2 regions of the Halomonas piscis genome follow, and region 2 is predicted to be linked to the other one. Evidence: riboswitches for the same ligand, from Rfam matches in the RefSeq annotation. Region 2 holds a riboswitch; the other holds the start of a gene.
What was found. A riboswitch is a leader RNA that binds a small molecule or an ion and turns the genes downstream of it on or off. The one in region 2 is predicted to bind thiamine pyrophosphate.
Positions count from the first base shown of each region.

Region 1: linked by a shared signal. The riboswitch ahead of tenA (thiaminase II) and the one ahead of P1P91_RS04920 (sodium:solute symporter family transporter) in region 2 are both predicted to bind thiamine pyrophosphate.

Region 1 is NZ_CP119391.1:676,555-681,504, forward strand. Features, by position in the region: gene P1P91_RS03200 (TonB-dependent receptor) at 1-476, shown strand, start outside; gene P1P91_RS03205 (Fe2+-dependent dioxygenase) at 582-1,262, shown strand; gene tenA (thiaminase II) at 1,325-1,993, opposite strand; TPP riboswitch at 2,118-2,278, opposite strand; gene P1P91_RS03215 (glycine betaine ABC transporter substrate-binding protein) at 2,526-3,518, opposite strand; gene P1P91_RS03220 (Fe(3+) ABC transporter substrate-binding protein) at 3,662-4,687, opposite strand; gene P1P91_RS03225 (ABC transporter ATP-binding protein) at 4,931-4,950, shown strand, end outside.
Region 2 is NZ_CP119391.1:1,035,089-1,040,038, forward strand. Features, by position in the region: gene P1P91_RS04915 (IS110 family RNA-guided transposase) at 1-189, opposite strand, end outside; gene P1P91_RS04920 (sodium:solute symporter family transporter) at 372-1,823, opposite strand; TPP riboswitch at 1,903-2,011, opposite strand; gene P1P91_RS04925 (catalase) at 2,193-3,653, shown strand; gene P1P91_RS04930 (LysE family translocator) at 3,830-4,447, shown strand; gene P1P91_RS04935 (DUF7079 family protein) at 4,454-4,840, opposite strand.

The DNA.
Region 1 (4,950 bases), 360 kb from region 2:
AGCAGCGCGTACAGGGCGTGGAGCTGGGCATGACCGGCGAGCTGACCGACGCCTGGGACGTGTACGCCAACTACACTTACCTGGACAGCGAAACCCGCGAGTCCATCGCCGGCGCCCAGACCAACGGCCGCGATCCGGAAGGGCACTCGCTTGGCAATACCCCGGAGCACAGCCTGAGCCTGTGGTCCACCTACGACATCACTAACGACGTGCAGGTGGGCTACGGCGCCCAGTACGTGGACGAGCGCCACGTGGCCTCGGACGTGGCCGCCAAGGTGGACGACTACTGGCTGCACAACGCCATGGTGGCCTACCGCGTCAACGACCGGCTCAGCGCCCAGCTCAACGTCAACAACCTCTTTGACAAGGAATACGTTGAGGGCGTGCGCGGCCGCCCGGGGACCGATTCCCGGGGCTCCGCGGTGGAAATCGGCGACGGTCGCTCGGGCGTGCTGACGCTGGACTATCGGTTTTAATAACCGGTTTCAATAACCGGTTTTTGCGCAACGCAATCCGCCCGGCCCGGCTGCCTGTATAAGGCGCCGGGTCGGTGCTTATCCGCTTATCAAGGAGATACCGCCATGATGCTTCACGTGCCCGAGGTGTTCGACAAGGCCCAGGTGGCCGAATGCCGCGAGCTTTTGCGCCAGGCGCAGTGGCAGGACGGCAAGGCCACCGCCGGCTTTCAGTCGGCCATGGCCAAGGACAACATGCAGCTGCCCGAAGACTCCGACGTGGCCCGCCACCTAAGCCAGGTCGTCACCCAGGCAGTGCAGCGCCACCCGCTGTTTATCGCCGGGGCCCTGCCCGAGCGCATTTTTCCGCCGCTGTTCAACTGCTACCAGGGCGGGCAGTCCTTCGGCCTGCACGTGGACAACGCCATGCGCCTGGACCCTGGCCGGGGGGAGTATCTGCGCACGGACCTCTCGGCGACGCTGTTCTTCAGCGAGCCGGACACCTACGAAGGCGGCGAGCTGATCGTCGAAGACACCTACGGTGCCCACAGCGTCAAGCTGCCTGCGGGGGATTTGATTCTCTACCCGGCATCCAGCCTCCACCGGGTCACGCCGGTCACCAAAGGCGCGCGCCTGGGGTCGTTTTTCTGGATTCAGAGCATGGTTCGCGACGAAGGCCAGCGCAGCCTGTTGTTCGACTTGGACACCTCTATCCAGCAGATCCATCAAAACCTCGGCGCCGACCACGCCGCCAGCGTCCAGCTCACCGGCGTCTATCACAACCTGCTGCGCCGCTGGGGGATGTGAGGCGTTGCGCGAACTCGGATCTCGATGAAACGCCGCGTTGGCGGCCCGGCCTTTCCATGCGATTAGTCGGCTCGGTCGAGCCCCATCTGCCAAAAGTCGATTTCCAGCCGTGTAGCGTCGCGGAAGGTAGTGGTTAGCTGGGCGAAACGCTCGGGCGTCACGTCAGCCAAGCGGGTATCGAGCCAGGCAATTTCGTCGCGCATGGCCTCCTGGAAGGCGTCGCTTTCATACATTTTCAGCCACTTTTCGTAGGGGTTGGCGTCGCCGCGTACGGTGAAGGGCTGCCTGGCCTGCCACTGGGAAATCTCGCCGTAGCCCACCAGGCAAGGGGCGAGGGCCACGTGCATGTCGAGCAGGTCGCCGCGGTTGCCGGTATCCAGCACGTAGCGGGTGTAGGCCATGGTGGCGCGAGCTTCGGGCAGTGCGGCCAGGTCAGATTCTGAGATACCCCATTCGCGGCAATAGTCGATGTGAAGCTCGAGCTCGACGTCGATGATGGTTTTGAGGCCTTCCAGGCTGTGGCGCAGCTCAGCCATGTCGCGGCTTTTGTAGACGGCCAGCGCATAGGCGCGCCCGAAGTGCATCAGAAACAGATAGTCCTGCTTGAGGTAGTGGCGAAAAGCCTCTTCTTCCAGCGTGCCGGCGGCCAGCTGGCGCACGAAGTCGTGCTCGATATAGGCGCGCCATTCGTCAGCGCAGGCTGCGGTTAGGTCGGTAAAGCGATAGCTCATGATATCTCCGGTGTTGGACAAGTCAGCCAGGTCAGGCTAAACCCGTCAGTAAATCCGGAGTGCGCGAAGGCGAGGAGCGGAGGATAAAGGGGAAGGCGCGGGGGGTAGCGATACGCCATGCCCGCCGAGCCTGCCGCCTGATTCCCTACGCCGGTATAGGTGTGGCCTTGCCGCACTTCACCCGGATCAGGTTCTACGGGACCGGCGCTAGGAATTCGGTTATCGTCGCGCTACCCCGAATCTGCGCCATCTCAGCCGGTTTCACCGGCACCCCGTCAAGCGAATTGGCAGTCTAGCAGCTGAGGTTTTTGAGTGACAATCGGCGCTGGCGCAGGCCGCTTTACAGGTTTTCGTGGGAGGCCGGTTTACCGGGCGAAACCGGCGCGTAGCGCCGGCCCGTGGCGTTGCGTCACTGCCTGTAATCAAATTTTTCTGAGTCGTGGCCAAAACGGTGCAGGCCGGCACCCAACGCAAAACGGCTGCCCAGGGGCAGCCGTTTGCTTATGGCTCGTACGCTCTGTAGCCAGTCGCCTCAGGCGTCGGGGAGGTCGAGCTTTTCCTTCACCACGGGCCAGGCGGGTTCGCCGCTGCGGGTGGTGACGCCGTCAAGAAACGCCTTTACCTTGGCCGGGTGGTCTTTCAGCCAGCTCATGGCGACTTCTTCAACCGGGCGGTCTTCATAGCTCAGGCCGCTGATCATTTCACTCTGCTCTTCGGCGGTGAAGATCAGCTGGTCCAGCAGCCGCGTGGCGTTGGGGTGGCTGTCGGCGAACTGCTGAGAGGCCAGGGTGCGCACGTCGCTGCGGCCGCCGTCCGGGCCCCAGGCGTCTTCCGGGTCGTCGAGGAACTCAATGTCGTACTCGATGGTGGCCCAGTGCGGCGTCCAGGCGTAGAAGACGATCCACTCGTTGCGGTCCATGGTCGACTTGGCCTGGCTGAACATGCCCGAGGTCGAGGTTTCCGAAAGATTCCACTCGTCCAGGCAGTAGGTGCCGTTTTCCTGCATCTCGGCAAGCAGGTCGCTGGTGCCGGAGCCGACTTCAATGGAGTAGATGGTGCCGCCGGCCTTTTCCTGCAGCTCCTTGCTGCAAAGGTCCTCGCCCGAGGTATAGCCTTCTGCGTGGACATAGTCGGGCACCACAAAGCCAAGCCGGGCGCCGTCGACGTTGGTGCCCAGGTCAGCCAGCGAGTCCTTGCCGCTGGTGGCGGTGTCGTACATGCCCTGCTGGGCGGGCAGCCAGGCAGCCAGATAGGCATCGAGTTCGTTTTCGCCCAGCGCCTGGTAGGCGATGGTGGCGCCCAGCTCTTTTTGCCGCGGTTTGTAGCCCAGGGCTTCAAACAGCGTGGCGGCAAGCTCGGACTTGGCGGTAACGCCGGGCCAGGGCGGCACGGCAAAGCGCACGGCGGCGGGTTCTTCGGCGGCGCTGGCAACAAGCGGCGCGGTAAGCAGAGCGGTGCCGAGGGCGCCCGCGGCCAGGCTGGCGTGGAGGGTAAAGCGGCGAGACAGGCGTAAGCACGATTTCATCCGGGCTCCTTATGGTTGCTGCGACAGGCATGACTCTAGACCGGCCGATGCAGAACTGCAACGCAAAACGGCCCGCCGTGAAAGGCGGGCCGTTCGGAGGGAGCGCGGGTGCTCAGGCCCGGAGCGGGCAAGCGCAGCGCGGCTTAGCGCCAGCCGACGCGGTCAAAGATGCGCACGGCTTCGGGGTTGTTTTCGCCCAGCACGCTGACGTTGACGTCGTCTTTCTTGAAGGCGCCCCAGGATTCCAGCACCGGGTCCTTGTGGATGCCGTCAACCACCGGGAACTCGTTGTTGCCGGAGGCAAAGATTTCCTGGGCGGTATCGGAGGCGAGGAACTCGAGGAAGCGCACGGCGTTTTCGCGGTTCGGCGCGTCCTTGACCACGCCGGCACCGCCGACGTTAACGTGGGTGCCGCGGCCGTCCTGGTTGGGGAAGATGATGCCGACCTTGCGTGCGGCTTCGCGCTCGGCGTCGTCGTCAGACTTGAGCAGGCGCACGTAGTAGTAGTGGTTGGCCACGGCCAGATCGCACTCGCCGCTGGCCACGCCGAGGATCTGGTCGGTATCGCCGCCTTCCGGGTCGCGCGCCATGTTGTCGACGATGCCCTGGGCCCATTCTTCGGCCTCTTCTTCGCCGTGTTCGGCGATCATCGAGGCGAGCAGCGACTGGTTGTAGATGTTGTTCGACGAGCGAATGCAGATATCGCCTTCGAACCGGTCGTCGGCCAGGTCTTCGTAGCTTTGGATGTCGCTTGGGTCGACCGCTTCGCGGTTGTAGAGGATCGCCCGGGCGCGCTGGCTAAAGCCGAACCACAGGCCGTCCGGATGGCTCATGGACTCCGGCACGCGCTCGTCGAGCACGTCGGATTCGACGCTCTGGAAGATGCCTTCGTCCTCGGCGCGCCACAGGCGGCCGGCGTCAACGGTGATCATGACGTCGGCGGGGCTGGCCACACCTTCGCGCTGGATACGTTCGATGAGCTGGTCGGAGTCGCCTTCCAGCACGTTGACGTCAATGCCGGTTTCGTCGGTGAACGCTTCGTAAAGCGTGTCGTCGGAGTCGTAGTGGCGAGCCGAGTAGACGTTGATCTCGTCAGCCAGCGCCGAAGTGGCAAAGGCGCTGCCCGCGACGACGGCAGCCATGGAAGCGGCAAGGCGCGTGGGTTTCATCGTCGAACATCCTTATTGGTTGAATGATAATAAATTGCATTATGTTTCGCGGCCATTTAACCGGTTTGAAAAGTCGACGTCAAGCATCCGCAGTCGCGCCGTGGCCGGTGCGGCAAATCGCAACATGCGCTTGGCCGCACAACGGATGCATTGCGCGGCAGGACAAAATAGAATGCGAATAGCTTTCAGTTATTTCAGCAGCGGTGCGCACGCTCGCTGCTCCAACAACGGCGGAATACGATAATGGCTACCATGACTGCGCC
Region 2 (4,950 bases):
CGACCAGTGATGCGAGCCGCCGCAGGCCTCCATGAAGACGCGACAGCTTGGCTGACGCCGCAGGTAATCCAGCAGCTCCGCGCGCTTCAGCACTTTGTTGGTACGAACGCGTTGTTGACGGGTATTCACGATGCACACCTGAAACGCCTGCTTTGCCAAATCAATGCCAATCGCCGTATGCTGGTTCATGACTCTTCCCCCTCTTTTGGTGGTCTCAACGCCATTCTGCCCGATGAGGCATCGGAGTGGGGAGGAGTCCCTTTCATTGAGCGTAGCGAAGCAATCTCGGGGTTCTTGCCAGCGGCACCGCAAGGAGACCGCCGCGCTGTCGCTCGCGGTGACACGTAGCGAAAGCGCGGCATGAATCATGACTACGACGCCCGCCCAAAGCGGCGCACCAGCGTAGCCAGCCGTGCAAAGTCGTAATGCTCCCGGGCGGGCATCACCCGCATCAGCACCGCCGAGGCGGCTATCGGCACCAGGGCGGCGAGCAGAAAGCTTTCCAGCAGCGTCTCGGTGCCGGCCCCCGGCGCAGGGAACATGGCAAGCCCGGCAGCAAGCCCGCAGGCGGTGCTGATCACGGCCTGAAGGCCGCTGTAGCGGCGGCTGAACAGGCCGAAAAACACCGGAAACGCCGCCGCCGAGCACAAAAGGTCGGCGAGCAGAAACAGGTAGAGCACGCTGAAACCCTGGGCGGCGACGATGGTGATCGGCACCGCGGCGGCGACGATCAGCCAGCGGGCCAGGCGCATCAGCGTGGTCTCGCTTGCCTCGGGCAAAAGCCGGTGCATGTCCACCGCGATAATGCTCGAGGTGGCGTTGATGGTGGAGTCGGCGCTGCTCATCACCAGCGCCAGCCCCAGCGGAATCAGCGCCAGCGCAAACCACAGCGGCACGCTGTCCAGCAGCACGCTGAACAGCGCCACCGAGCCGTCGCCTTCCAGGCCCAGGCCCACAAAGGCCAGCCCGAAAAGTCCCATCATGATCACGATCGGCAGGTTCAAAAGCCCGCTGATCCAGAAGCTTCTGCGCAGCACGCCAACGTTTTTGGCAGCGTAGATGCGCTGCCAGGTGCCCTGATAGAAAAGCCCCGTGAGTACCACGGCGATAAAGAACGTCAGCCCCGCGCGCACCCCGCCGGCGTCGGTGATATCCAGAAGCTGCGGGGCGTTCTGCTCAAGGCCCTCCAGGGCGGGAGCCACGCCGCCGGCGGCCTGCCAGCCAAAAATCAGCAGGCAGGCGAGCAGCGGGAGAATTACCCCCATCTGCACCTTGTCGGTAAAGATCGAGGCGCGCAGGCCGCCGTAGAAGGTGTAAAGCACCGTGGCCGCCATCACCACGCCTGCCGTCAGCCCCAGCGGAATCGGCGCCAGCAGGGCGACCATGCGCGCCACGGCGGTGAGGCTCGCGGCAAGCCCGATGAACAGATAAAACAGCATGATCGAAAGCGTAAAGGCGTACATGACCCGCCCGTAGCGGTGAATCACGAACTCGGTGAGCCCGTGGCCTTCGGGGATCAGCTGGCGCATGCGCCGGCCCAGCGGAATCATGATCAGCCGCGGCACACAGGAGCCCAGTGCATAGCCCAGAAGCGCGCTGATACCGCCCCAGGTGGCGGCCTGGGCCGGGCCGAACAGCACCCAGGTGCCGAGGGTAGTGGCCAGCAGGGTCATCACGGTAGCTCGGGTACTTTGGGTATTGCGCGCGGCGATATAGGTGTCCAGATCGTCGCGCTGGCGGCGAGCGTAGAGCAGGCCGGGCACGGCAAAGGCGAGGGCGCAGAGCACAAGCCACAGCGCCGTCCAGACGGGATCAAGCTGCATGAAGGTGTGTCCTCTTTCCTTGTGGCAGCCGGGTTCCGGGCGTGTGTCGTATGGTGAATACGTTCGGGAAAGAGGCGCGTTGGCGTGTGCTGTCCTTCCCTGCGCCGGCATGACCCGGATCAGGTTCGAAGGGTTACCGGCGCAAAGCGGCGGATTCTCAGCCCGTCAAGGCTCCCCCAGGAAAACCTGAGCCTAGGCAGGGGCGGCGGCGTTGTCAAATTGGCGTTCAGGCTATCAATTAGGGTGTTGCGCAAGTTTTTAGCTATCGGCTATCGACAGGATAGTGCACTTTTGGGCAGGAAAAGAGTAGCCTGTGGGTATGGCAGTCAGCACTGCCGTACCAACGACTACCTACAAGGAGGCGCTAACGTGGCCGAAGACCCGCGCAAACCAACGACCAACGATGCCGGCAACCCCGTGGCAAGCGACGAATATTCGCTGACCGTAGGGCCAAACGGCCCCATCGTGCTGCACGATCACTATCTGATCGAGCAGATGGCGCAGTTCAACCGCGAGCGCATTCCCGAGCGCCAGCCCCACGCCAAGGGCAGCGGCGCATTCGGTCGCTTCGAGGTGACGGAAGACGTTAGCCGCTACACCCGGGCGGCGGTGTTTCAGCCGGGCACCGAAACCGAGGTGCTGATGCGCTTTTCCACCGTGGCCGGCGAGCGCGGCAGCCCGGATACCTGGCGCGACCCCCGGGGATTTTCCATCAAGTTCTACACCAGTGACGGCAACTACGACATGGTGGGGAACAACACCCCGGTGTTTTTCATGCGCGACCCGATGAAGTTTCAGCACTTCATTCGCTCCCAGAAGCGCCGGGCGGACAATAACCTGCGCGACCACGACATGCAGTGGGATTTCTGGTCGCTGTCGCCGGAGTCGGCCCACCAGGTGACCTGGCTGATGGGCGATCGCGGCATTCCCAGGACCTGGCGGCACATGAACGGCTATTCCAGCCACACCTACCTGTGGGTGAACGCCGAGGGCGAGAAGTTCTGGGTCAAGTATCACTTCAAGACCGATCAGGGGATCGAGTGCCTGACCCAGGAGGAGGCCGATCGCCTGGCCGGGGAAGACAGCGACTACCACATGCGCGATCTCTACGCCGCGATTGACCGGGGCGAGCATCCCAGCTGGACGCTGTACATGCAGATCATGCCGTTCAGGGAGGCCGAGACCTACCGCTTCAACCCCTTCGATCTGACCAAGATCTGGCCCCATGAGGACTACCCGCTGATCAAGGTGGGCAAGCTTACGCTGGACACCAACCCGGTGGACAACCACGCCCAGATCGAGCAGGCGGCGTTCGAGCCCAACAACCTGGTGCCGGGCATCGGCCTGTCCCCGGACAGAATGCTGCTGGCCCGCGGCTTTTCCTACGCCGACGCCCACCGGGCGCGGCTCGGGGTGAACTACAAGCAGATTCCGGTCAACGCGCCCAAGGTGCCGGTGCACAGCTACACCAAGGACGGCGCCATGCAGACGCGCACGGTAACCGATCCGGTGTACGCGCCCAACTCCAAGGGCGGCCCCCGGGCCGATGGCGAGCGCTACCCCGACGACACCACCTGGGAGACCGACGGCGACATGGTGCGCACGGCCTATACCCTGCGCGAGGACGATGACGACTTCGGCCAGGCCAACGCCCTGGTCAACCAGGTGATGGACGAGCCCGCTCGGGAGCGGCTGGTCAGCAACGTCGTCAAGCACCTGCTCGACGGCGTCACCCAGCCGGTGCTCGAGCGCGCCTTCGACTACTGGCGCAGCGTCGACGCCGAGATCGGCGAGCGCATCGCCCGGGGCGTGCGCGAGAAGCAGTCTTAAGCAAGCCAGGCGCTACACAAGCCTGACGCAGCCTGAGCGGCCCGCCGGCAATTGCCGGCGGGTTTTTTTGTGCTCGCCGTGTTGGTCAATGCCTTGCGCTGACGCATACTGGGCCCCTCTTTTCTAGGCGGCTGATGCGCGGCATCCGGCGCGACGTATATTTTTCAGGAGACTTGATGCCGATTTCCCTATGGCTGTCGCTGGCTGCGATATGCGCTGCCGGGGCGATGTCGCCGGGGCCGAGCCTGGCGCTGGTGCTGCGCCATACCCTGGGCGGCGGCCGATCGCCGGGGGTGGTCGCCGGGGTGTTTCATGCGCTGGGCGTGGGCTTCTATGCGCTGCTCACGGTGTTGGGGCTGGGGGCGCTGATGGCGCGCTTTCCGCTGGTGTTCGAGACCATTACCGTGGTCGGCGCGGGGTATCTTGCCTGGCTCGGGATCAAGGCGCTTCGGGCCGGCAGGGCAGCGGCGCTCGATCCCGACACGGCGGCTACCACCCGGCGCCAGGCGGCCCGGGAAGGGGTGCTGGTGGCCCTTGCCAACCCCAAGCTGATTCTGTTTTTTATTGCGCTGCTGAGCCAGTTCGTGCACCCGGAGATGAGCGCCACCGCCCGAGCAATCATCGTCGCCACGGCGATGGTCATCGACGGGGCCTGGTACGTGCTGGTAGCGGTGGCGCTGTCGCAGTCCCGGGTGCTCGAGTGGCTGCGCCTGCGTTCGCACTGGATCAACCGCGCGACCGGCGTCATACTCATTGGCTTGGCGCTGCGCGTGGTCTGGGGACTCTGGGCCTGAGCGCGATCAGGCCGCTTCGCCCCGCGCGACGACCAGCCGGTTCATCAGCTCCTGCCAGCGGTGGCGCACCATCATGGTCGTCAGGCCGGAGAACAGTGCCCAGCCCTTGCGCCGCCAGCCCTTGAGCCGCAGGTTGTGCCCGACGAGCTGCTTCATTAGCCGGTAGTCGTCGAACTGGCGCCATTCGCTGGTAATCGATAGCTGGTGGCGCGACATCACCGGCGCCAGCTCCAGACGGAAAATCCACTCAAGCTCGTGCAGGCCAAGACCGTGGTGCTCGATGGTGTTGACCATTATCGCGTAGTCGCGCTCGCCGGGCTCGCGATCCAGCCACAGCGGCGCCAGAGCAAGCCATAGATCGCCGCGCTCGTCGACCAGTTGCTGTGCGTTCATGTGTGCCTCGGGTTGTATGCCCGGCCGTAGCCGGGCAGAAAATGCGCTCATCCAGCCGGATATTATCCTGCCGCATGGGGCGGCTCGCAAGGCGGGCCTGCCCGGCGGCG